2 regions of the Pseudomonas sp. R1-7 genome follow, and region 1 is predicted to be linked to the other one. Evidence: predicted binding sites of a transcription regulator. Region 1 holds the regulator's gene; the other holds the start of a gene.
What was found. Region 1 encodes sigma-54, which starts transcription at its own class of promoters, with help from an activator protein. Its sites were predicted from a motif close to ANTGGCATNNANNTTGCTNT; they were not measured.
Positions count from the first base shown of each region.

Region 1 (5,535 bases):
GTCATGGATGGCTTCAGCCAGGGAGCGGCTGGCATTGCTCAGCGGATGACGTCGACGGGTTTCGGAGAAGCGCTTGAGCAAAGTTTCTTCATCGGCATCCAGGTACAGCACGTCGCACTGGATATGCCGGTTGCGCACTTCCTCGAGCAGTTCGGGGAATCGCGACAGATGGCTGGGCAGGTTACGGGCATCGATGGACACGGCGACCAGCGGTTGCGCCAGTTCGGTGTGGATCAGGGCGCGCTCGGCCAATTCCGGAAGCAGGCCTGCCGGCAAATTATCGATGCAATAGTAGCCGTTGTCCTCGAGCACATTGAGGGCGGTACTTTTACCGGAGCCGGAGCGGCCACTGACGATGATCATGCGCATGTTTAATGACCGCTCTGCTCGTCCAGGACAACCTGATACAAAGCTTCGTTACTCGGTGCGCTGCGCAGTTTTTCACGCACTTCCTTGCGGTCCAGCATGCTGGCGATCTGGCGCAGCAGCTCGAGGTGCGCATCGGTTGCCGCTTCCGGAACCAGCAATACGAACAGCAGGTCGACCGGCGCGCCGTCGATGGCGTCGAAATCTATGGGGGCTTCAAGGTGCAGCAGCGCGCTGATCGGCGCTTCACAGCCCTTGAGGCGGCAATGGGGAATAGCGATGCCGTTGCCAAAACCGGTGGAACCGAGTTTTTCACGGGCAATGAGGGCCTCGAAGACATCCTGCATCACCAGATCAGGCACCTCGCGGTGGATCAGGTTGGCGATTTGTTCGAGGGCTTTCTTTTTACTGCCACCCGGCGCGTTCACTTGGGAACGGCCGGGGGTCAGGATGGTTTCTAGTCGGATCATGGATTGGGGGGGTTAACGACCGGTTGCGCCCTGGAGGAGGCTCTGGGTCTTTTCCTTATGCTTTTTGAGTTGGCGATCCAGCTTGTCGGTCAGCAGGTCAATCGCGGCATACATGTCTGAATGCTCTGCGTTGGCAACCACTTCTCCGCCGGGAATATGCAGCGTGGCTTCGATTTTCTGCAGCAGCTTTTCGACGTTCATCGTGACTTGCACATTGGTGATCTTGTCGAAATGCCTTTCCAATCGGTCGAGTTTTTCGCCGATGTAGGTGCGCAGGGGTTCGGTCACTTCCAGTTGGTGTCCACTGATGTTGACTTGCATACAGCTTCTCCTTCGTTGCCAGTGCATAAAGCGGCAGGCTGGGTTGCCTGCCACTGGAACGCTGTGGCGTGGCCCGTTACATCAACCGCTTGCGTTCGCTCGAAGGTGCGATCCCGAGGGATTCGCGGTATTTGGCGACGGTACGGCGGGCCACCTGAATGCCTTGTGCCTCCAGTAAACCAGCGATCTTGCTGTCACTCAACGGCTTTTTCTGATTTTCCGCGGCGACCAGTTTTTTGATGATCGCGCGGATGGCCGTGGACGAGCATTCGCCGCCTTCGGAGGTGCTGACATGGCTGGAGAAAAAGTATTTCAATTCATAGATGCCCCGCGGGGTATGCATGAATTTCTGGGTAGTGACGCGTGAAATCGTCGATTCGTGCATGCCCACCGCCTCGGCAATGTCATGCAGGACCAACGGTTTCATCGCTTCGTCGCCATACTCCAGGAAGCCGCGCTGATGCTCTACGATCTGGGTGGCAACCTTCATCAGGGTTTCGTTGCGGCTCTGCAGGCTCTTGATGAACCAGCGCGCCTCCTGCAATTGGTTGCGCATGAAAGTATTGTCGGCGCTGGTGTCGGCACGTTTCACGAAGCCGGCGTACTGGGCATTGACGCGCAGCTTGGGCACCGACTCCTGGTTGAGCTCCACCAGCCAACGATCGTTGTGCTTGCGCACGATCACGTCGGGAACCACATATTCGGGTTCGGTGGATTCGATCTGCGAGCCGGGGCGCGGATTGAGGCTTTGCACCAACTCGATGACCTGGCGCAGCTCATCTTCCTTGAGCTTCATGCGGCGCATCAGTTGGCTGTAGTCGCGGCCGCCCAACAGGTCGATGTAATCGGTGACCAAGCGCTTGGCTTCAGTCAGCCAAGGGGTCTTGGCGGGCAGTTGGCGCAATTGCAGCAACAGGCACTCGCCCAGGTTGCGAGCGCCGATGCCCGCGGGTTCGAACTGCTGGATGCGGTGAAGGACGGCTTCGATTTCGTCCAGCTCGATGTCGAGCTCGGGGTCGAATGCTTCGAGAATTTCTTCCAGCGTCTCGTCCAGGTAGCCCTGATTGTTGATGCAATCGATCAGGGTCACGGCGATCAGGCGATCGGTATCGGACATCGGCGCCAGGTTCAATTGCCAGAGCAGATGACTCTGCAGGCTCTCGCCGGCGGAAGTGCGGGTGGTGAAATCCCATTCGTCGTCGTCGCCGCTGCTCGGCAAGCTGCTCGCGCTGGTCTGATAGACGTCTTCCCACGCAGTGTCCACGGGCAGGTCGTTGGGAATGCGCTCGTTCCATTCACCATCTTCGAGGTTATCCACCGTAGGGGCGGCTTCCTGCTGGTAGGACGGTTCCTGGATCTCGGGGGTGGTTTTCTGTTCGACGTTGTCGGCCAGTGGATCGGTGTTGTCGAAGTCGTCGCCTTCTTCCTGGCGCTCGAGCATCGGATTGGATTCCAAGGCCTCCTGGATTTCCTGTTGCAGATCCAGGGTCGACAATTGGAGCAGGCGGATGGCCTGTTGCAGCTGCGGTGTCATCGTCAGCTGCTGGCCCATTCTCAAGACTAGCGATGGTTTCATGGCAGGGGCTAAACACCTTATTTGCCGGCGCACATGCGCCATCCACTACAGGGCGCCGGAGCGCCAAACTTAAGCAAATTATATGCCTGAAACCGAGGTGTTTGCCTAGGGCGTCGTCACAATAAAATTGGCAACGCCCGGACGATTCGCCAGGCACTTGCGCTTACAGGCGGAACTCATGACCCAGATAAACTTCCTTCACCAGTTCGTTGGCCAGGATGGTGGCGGAGTCACCTTCGGCAATCAACTGGCCATCGTTGACGATATAGGCAGTTTCGCAGATATCCAGTGTTTCGCGAACGTTGTGGTCGGTGATCAACACGCCGATCCCCTTGGCCTTGAGGTGGTGGATGATCTGCTTGATGTCGCCGACCGAAATCGGGTCCACGCCGGCGAAGGGTTCGTCGAGTAGAATGAATTTCGGCGCGGTGGCCAGGGCGCGGGCGATTTCCACGCGACGACGTTCACCGCCGGACAGGCTCATGCCGAGGTTGTCGCGAATGTGGCTGATATGGAATTCCTGCAGCAGGCTTTCCAGCTCCTGGCGACGACCGGCCTTGTCGAGCTCCTTGCGGGTCTCGAGAATCGCCATGATGTTGTCGGCAACCGACAGTTTGCGGAAGATCGACGCTTCTTGTGGCAGATAGCCGATGCCAGCCCTTGCCCGGCCGTGCATCGGCTGGTGGCTCACGTCCAGGTCGTCGATCAGTACGCGACCCTGATCGGACTGGACCAGGCCGACGATCATGTAGAAACAGGTTGTCTTGCCGGCGCCGTTGGGGCCGAGCAAGCCGACGATCTGGCCGCTGTCGATGGACAGGCTGACATCGCGCACAACCTGGCGGCTCTTGTAGCTCTTGGCCAGGTGCTGGGCTTTCAGAGTTGCCATTACTGGGCCTTCTGCTCGTCGGTTTTCTTTTTCGGCTGGATCACCATGTCGATGCGCGGACGCGCCTCGGTGACCTTGCTGCCAGTGGCGCGACCGGCGCTGGCCAGTTTCTTGACCGTGTCGTAGACGATTTTCTCGCCTTGGGTCACGTTGTTGTCCTTGTCGACGACCTTGGCGCGATCGATCAATACAACTCGGTCCTGGGCGGCGTGATACTGGATGGTGACACCGTAGCCTTGCACGGGCTTGGTGTCGCCTGCGGTTTGCAGTTGTTCGAAGTAGGCCAGGTTGCCCACCGAAGTCACTACGTCGATGTCGCCGGATTGGGTGCGGGTGATGGTCACGGTGTTGCCGGTCACCTTCATCGAGCCCTGGGTAATGATCACATCACCCTTATAGGTGGCGACACCGTTCTTGTCGTCCAGTTGCGCGTCGTCGGCCTGGATACGGATAGGCTGGTCGCGGTCGTTGGGAAGGGCCCAGGCGCTCGCGCTTCCCAGTGCTGCGCCCAGACTGAGCAAAATAGGGAGGGTTTTAGCGAGCTTCATACTGTCCTCTTACTTTCGATAGCAGGTGTATCCTGCTTTCCTTCAAATACGCCTTCATTCCCGTGCCGGTCGATACGCCGCCAGCGCCGTCGATTCTAACGGGTTGCTCGGTCTGCGCATATTCTCGTTGCGGGAAGACCGTCATGCGACTGGTGGTGATGAGGGTCGTACGGTTTTTTTCGTCGGTCCGGGTGATGCGCACCGAGTCGATCAGTTCGACTTCGGTGCCGCCGGGATTGACCTCGGCGCGCTCGCTCTGGACATGCCATGGGAATTCGGTGCCCCGGAACATGTTCAGGTCCGGTTTGGTGACCAGCGTGATATCAGTCGCCTTTACGTGATCGACCTTGTCGGACGTCATTTCGTACTGCAGTTTGCCGTCGGGCAAGTATTGCAGGGTATGCGTATTGGTTGCGTACCAGTCGATGTTTTCCTCGACCTTGGGCGCCGGCTGGTCCAGGAAGCGTTCCGGGCTGATGTTCCAATAGCCCACCGCGGCGAAAATCGCCGCAATACAGCCGAACACCAGGAGGGTGCGAATCTTCTTGCTTAGCATAAATGGCTCACAGGTATGCGGCGTTGGCCGCTTCGAGGTGGCCCTGGGCACGCAGGATCAGTTCACAGAATTCGCGGGCTGCGCCTTCGCCGCCCTTTGCCGTGGTGACGCCATGGGCATGCTCGCGCACGAACGCCGCGGCGTTGGCCACGGCCATGCCCAGGCCGACCCGGCGGATGACCGGCAGGTCTGGCAGGTCGTCACCCAGGTAGGCGACCTGTTCATAGCTTAGATTGAGTTGGCCAAGGAGCTCGTCCAGAACCACCAGTTTGTCTTCGCGGCCCTGGTAAAGGTGCGGGATGCCGAGATTCTTCGCCCGCCGCTCCACCACCGGGGTCTTGCGACCACTGATAATGGCGGTCTGCACGCCTGAGGCCATCAGCATCTTGATGCCTTGGCCGTCGAGCGTGTTGAAGGTCTTGAATTCGCTTCCGTCTTCGAGGAAGTACAGGCGGCCGTCGGTGAGTACACCGTCGACGTCGAATACGGCGAGCTTGATTGTCTTGCCCCGTTGCAGCAGGTCGGTCGTCATTACATTACTCCAGCACGCAGCAGGTCGGAGAGGTTGAAGGCGCCGACCGGGCGGTCGTCGTCATCCACCACTACCAGTGCGTTGATCCTGTGGTCTTCCATGATTTTAAGGGCTTCGGCGGCCAGCATGTCGGCACGGGCGGTCTTGCCGTGAACGGTCATGACTGCATCGATGGTTGCGTTGCGGATATCGATCGCGCGGTCGAGGGTGCGGCGCAGGTCACCGTCAGTGAAGATCCCGGCCAGCTTGCCGTCGGCTTCGAGAATTACGGTCATGC
Region 1 is NZ_CP071661.1:1,048,360-1,053,894, forward strand. It holds gene rapZ (RNase adapter RapZ) at 1-369, opposite strand, end outside; gene ptsN (PTS IIA-like nitrogen regulatory protein PtsN) at 372-836, opposite strand; gene hpf (ribosome hibernation-promoting factor, HPF/YfiA family) at 849-1,157, opposite strand; gene J3P79_RS04590 (RNA polymerase factor sigma-54) at 1,234-2,733, opposite strand; gene lptB (LPS export ABC transporter ATP-binding protein) at 2,897-3,622, opposite strand; gene lptA (lipopolysaccharide transport periplasmic protein LptA) at 3,622-4,170, opposite strand; gene lptC (LPS export ABC transporter periplasmic protein LptC) at 4,157-4,726, opposite strand; gene J3P79_RS04610 (KdsC family phosphatase) at 4,734-5,258, opposite strand; gene J3P79_RS04615 (KpsF/GutQ family sugar-phosphate isomerase) at 5,258-5,535, opposite strand, start outside.

Region 2 (5,535 bases), 2.8 Mb from region 1:
TGACCATCTCCTCAACAGTGCTCACGTTCGACGTTTCCAGGGTGTTCTGCAGCGTGGTGCCGAAACCGTTCAGGCCTGGGGTGCCGACTTGCGGCGCACCGCTGGCGGCGGTTTCCATGAACAGGTTGTTGCCCACGGCTTGCAGGCCGGCCGGGTTGATGAAGTCAGCGGTCTGCAGGTTGCCGATCACTTGGGAAGCAGGGTTGCCGGCCACGGTGATGGACACGGTACCGTCACGGCCCACGGTGAAGGTCTGGGCATCGTTCGGAATGACGATGGCCGGCTCCAGGGCGAAACCGCTGGCGTTGACGATCTGGCCATTGGAATCGAGGTGGAAGGTACCGTCACGGGTGTAGGACGTGGTGCCGTCCGGCTGCAGGATCTGGAAGAAACCCCGACCGTCGATGGCCATGTCCAGCGGCTGCTCGGTGGTTTGCAGGCTACCGGCGTTGAAGTTTTTCTGGGTGCCGACGATGCGCACACCGGTACCCACTTGCAGGCCCGACGGCAATTCGCTGTCCTGGGTCGACTGGGCGCCTGGCTGGCGTTTTACTTGGTACAGCAGGTCCTGGAACTCGGCGCGATCACGTTTGAAGCCCGTGGTCGAGACGTTCGCCAGGTTGTTGGAAATAGTGGAAAGGTTGGTGTCCTGGGCGGACAGACCTGTTTTGGCAACCCAAAGAGCCGGAAGCATTCGATTCTCCTCTCACGCCTGTTTTTCGGCGCAGCGCTGTAATTAATAGTTAGATCTGCAAGACCCGAGCCATGGCTTCATCGCCTTCTTTGGCGGTGTTCATCATCTTGACGTGAAGCTCGAACTGCTTGGCCAACGCCAGCACGGAAGTCATTTCATCCACGGCATTGACGTTGCTCGCCTCCTGGAAGCCCGACACCAACTGCACGTTGGCATCGATGGGCGCCGGCTGGCCGTCCTTGGTACGGATCGAGCCATCCAGGCCCTTGGTCATGTTCCTGAGGTCCGGGTTGACCAGCTTGATGCGGTCTACCTCAGCCATCACACGCGGGCCTTCGCCCATGGCGCGGATACTGATGGTGCCGTCCTGGCCGATTTCGATTTTCTGCTCCGGCGGCACGGCGATCGGACCGCCATTGCCCATCACCGGCATGCCGTTGCCGGCCCGCAGCACGCCCAGGGCGTCAACGTTGAGGCTGCCGGTGCGCACGTAGCTTTCACCGCCATCGGGGTTCTGCACGGCCATCCAACCCGGCCCGCTGACCGCCACGTCCAAGTCACGACCGGTTTCCACCAGCGCACCCGGGGTAAAGTCAGTGGCAGGCCGCTCGGACATGGCAAACGCCCGCGCCGGAAAGCTGTCGCCGAACACCGGCATCGAACGTGCCTGCTCCAGGTCTTTCTGAAAACCATTGGTGGAAATGTTCGCCAGGTTGTTGGCATGGGCCCGTTGCGCCAGTGCGTTCTGGCTGGCGCCGGTCATTGCCACATAAAGGTACTTGTCCACTGTCGTTCCTCTGCATGCCGGACGTTTGCCGTCCACTGCTGTGTTGCACAGCCTTAAGCAAATTGCAGACCAACTTTTTTCTGGCGCCAGAGAGCCCGGCAAACAAAGGGCTTGAGAGAATTGGAGGAAATTATGGAAGTCTATCGAAGACGAAAAACCGGCGGTGCCATGCCGGTTGCGGCAAGTGTCCGCCTAAGCAATCAACTAGACCTCCCTCGCCACGAAAACCAACATTTTCACGCGCCAGATTCTTTGCCAACTTCGTATTCCCTCAACTTATTGGCAATAGTCGTATGGGAAACTCCCAGCCGCTTGCCCAGTTGCCGGCTACTCGGGTGCTCGGAATACAAACGCTCCAGGACGGCCTTTTCGAAGCGGCCAACGATCTCGTCCAAGCCACCCTCAAGGGAAAAATCGCCGAGGGGCTGCCGCACGCCGTAGTCCGGCAGGCGGATGTGCTCGGCCTTCACCGTCCCGCCGTCGCACAGGGAAACGGCCTGGAACAGCACGTTTTCCAACTGTCGGACATTGCCCGGCCAGTGGTAATGGCTGAGCCGGTCCATCGCCGCCGGGGCCAGCCTCGGCAGTGGGCAGCCGATCTGGCGGCTGGCCTGGTCGAGAAAATGCTCGACCAGCGGGGCCAGCCCGTCGAGGCATTCGCGCAACGGCGGGATGTGCAGAGAAAGCACATTCAGGCGATGGTACAAATCTTGACGGAATTCTCCCCGGGCGCAGAGCTCGGACAAATCGACTTGGGTCGCGCAGATCACCCGGACATCCAGGTACACCTCTTCGTCGCTGCCTACGCGACGGAAGCATCCGTCCTGCAGGAAGCGCAGCAATTTCACCTGCAAACGCGGGCTCATTTCCCCGACACCGTCGAGAAACAACGTCCCGCCCGCCGTCAGTTCCAGCAGGCCGAGCTTGCCTTCGGCCCGGGCGCCTTCGAAAGCACCGGGACCGTAGCCGAACAGCTCGGTCTCGGCCATCGACTCCGGCAGGCCGGCGCAATTGAGGGCCATCAACGGTGACTGCCCTCGTGGACTGGCCAAATGGCAGGCACGGGCCAGCAACTCCTTGCCGGTGCCGGTTTCGCCTTCGATCAACAACGGCGCGTCGAGAGGCGCCATGCGCCGGGCCTCCCGGACCACTGCCGCCATCACTTTCGAACTCTGGAAGATGCTGTCGAAGCCGCGCAGTTCTTGCTTGCGTACGTTATAGATGCGTTCGCCCACCCGGTCGGCGCGGTGCAGCGTCAGCACCGCACCGGCCATGGCTTCGCTGTCGTCATGTTCCGATTGCAAGGGCGCGATGTCCGCCAGGAACACGTCGCCCTTGACCTTGACCCGCAAGCCATTGATGCGCGACTTGTTGGCGCGCACCAGTTCCGGCAGGTCGAAATCCTCGGCGTAGCGGGACAGGGGAATCCCCGGCACCTCGTCCACCCGCACTCCCAGCAGCTGCGCCGCCGCCCGGTTGGCCGCGACGATAGAGCCGCCCATGTCGATGGACAGCACCGGAAACTCCAGGGCGCCCAGCAAGGCGTTGAGCTCCATGTGCCGACGCTCACTGGGCATCAACCCTACACGCTTTACACCGAATACCCCGGCGATGCCTTCGAATTTCGGACGCAGGGCTTGGAACTGGATGTTGATCAGGTTCGGGCAATGCAGGTAGATCGCATTGCCATGCTCGCCCCCTACTTCACCGCGGGCGACGTTGATGCCGTATTCCACCAGCAGGTTGAGAATGTCCCGCAGGATGCCGATGCGGTTCTGACAATGGACTTTGATACGCATGAAAAGGCCCGATGTGTTTGCAAGCATGAAATGGGGGGCTACTTCGTAGCCCAGCGGGAGCAAGCTCCCTCGCCACGGTTTTCTGCGCTGCGGCGCAAATAGCCGTCAAGATTATGTGACAGTTGTAGGAACTTTCCCAAACGAAAATGCCCGAAACATCGAGACTCGTCCATTTATGTAACGAACGTTTTACGATTTTGACGGCGACGGGCCGTTAAACCCCGGGATAGCCTGCTGCACAGATCTCTGCTTCAAGTTATCTCTACTGCATCGCTGGACATAACAACAAACAAGTCTTCCCCCTGAGGGATATCAGCAGGAGAGCAGCATGAAGCAGACGCAGTACGTGGCCCGCGAGCCCGATGCGCAAGGTTTTATCCACTACACCGCTGAAGAACACGCGGTGTGGAACACGCTGATCACCCGCCAGCTCAAAGTCATCGAGGGCCGTGCGTGCCAGGAATACCTGGACGGTATCGACAAGCTCGGCCTGCCCCACGACCGCATCCCGCAACTGGACGAAATCAATAAAGTGCTGGGCGAAACCACGGGCTGGCAGGTCGCCCGGGTGCCGGCACTGATCCCGTTCCAGACCTTCTTTGAATTGCTGGCCAGCAAGCAGTTTCCGGTCGCGACGTTTATTCGTACGAGGGAAGAACTGGATTACCTGCAAGAGCCGGACATTTTCCACGAGATCTTTGGTCACTGCCCCTTGCTGACCAACCCTTGGTTTGCAGAATTTACCCACACCTACGGCAAACTCGGCCTACAGGCTTCCAAGGAAGAACGCGTCTACCTCGCTCGCCTGTATTGGATGACCATCGAATTCGGCCTGGTGGAGACGCCACGGGGTCGGCGCATCTATGGCGGCGGTATCCTCTCGTCCCCCAAGGAAACCGTGTACTGCCTGTCCGACGAGCCGGAGCATCAATCCTTCGATCCGTTGGAAGCCATGCGCACACCGTATCGCATCGACATCCTGCAACCGGTGTATTTCGTGTTGCCCGAGCTCAAGCGCCTGTTCGACCTGGCCCATGAAGACATCATGGGCATGGTCACGCGCGGTCGGGAATTGGGGTTGCACGTGCCGAAATTCCCACCCAAAGCGGCGTGAACCGCTAGTTTTGATTTCAATTGAGTCTGTTGCGCCAAGCGGCTTTGCTTTAGCGTGGGCGCATCGACGTTTAATAAATATTCGATCCAGGAACACACCATGAACACTCTGAACCAAGCCCACTGCGAAGCCTGTCGCGCCGATGCCCCGCAAGTCAGCGACGAAGAACTGCCGGTGTTGATCAAGCAGATCCCCGACTGGAACATCGAAGTGCGCGACGGCGTGATGCAACTGGAAAAGGTCTTCCTGTTCAAGAACTTCAAGCACGCCCTGGCGTTCACCAACGCCGTCGGCGAGATCTCCGAGGCCGAGGGCCACCACCCAGGCCTGCTCACCGAGTGGGGCAAAGTCACCGTCACCTGGTGGAGCCATTCGATCAAGGGCCTGCACCGCAACGACTTCATCATGGCCGCCCGCACCGACGAGGTCGCCAAGACCGCCGAGGGCCGCAAGTAATGCATTTCGATGCCATCGGTCGCGTGCCCGGCGACCCGATCCTCGGCCTGATGGAGGCCTATGGGGCGGACAGCAACCCTGGGAAATTCGACCTCGGCGTGGGCGTGTACAAGGATTCCCGGGGCCTGACGCCGATCCTGCAATCCGTGAAACAGGCCGAGCAACACCTGGTGGATCGCCAGTCCACCAAGACCTACATTGGCGGTCACGGCGAAGCCGCGTTCGGCCAGTTGATCAATGAACTGGTGCTGGGCGTGGACTCGCCGCTGATCAGCGCAAAACGCGCCGGCGCGACTCAGACCCCCGGCGGCACCGGCGCCCTGCGCCTGAGCGCCGATTTCATCGCCCAGTGCCTGCCGGGCCGTGGCGTCTGGCTGAGCAACCCGACCTGGCCGATCCACGAAACCATCTTCGCCGCCGCGGGCGTCAAGGCCAGCCATTACCCCTACGTGGGTGCCGACAATCGCCTGGATTTCGACGCGATGCTCGCAACCCTAGGCCAAGTGCCGAAGGGCGATGTGGTGCTGCTGCATGCCTGCTGCCACAACCCAACGGGATTTGACCTGTCCCACGAACAATGGCGCCAGGTGCTGGAAGTGATGCGCAGCCGTGGACTCCTGCCATTGATCGACTTCGCTTACCAAGGCTTTGGCGACGGGTTGGAACAGGACGCCTGGGCCGTGCG
Region 2 is NZ_CP071661.1:4,277,888-4,283,422, forward strand. It holds gene flgG (flagellar basal-body rod protein FlgG) at 1-694, opposite strand, end outside; gene J3P79_RS19040 (flagellar basal body rod protein FlgF) at 744-1,481, opposite strand; gene J3P79_RS19045 (sigma-54-dependent transcriptional regulator) at 1,718-3,280, opposite strand; gene phhA (phenylalanine 4-monooxygenase) at 3,609-4,394, shown strand; gene J3P79_RS19055 (4a-hydroxytetrahydrobiopterin dehydratase) at 4,494-4,850, shown strand; gene J3P79_RS19060 (amino acid aminotransferase) at 4,850-5,535, shown strand, end outside.
Region 2: the regulator sigma-54 is predicted to act here: its motif matches at 1,536-1,555, upstream of J3P79_RS19040 (flagellar basal body rod protein FlgF).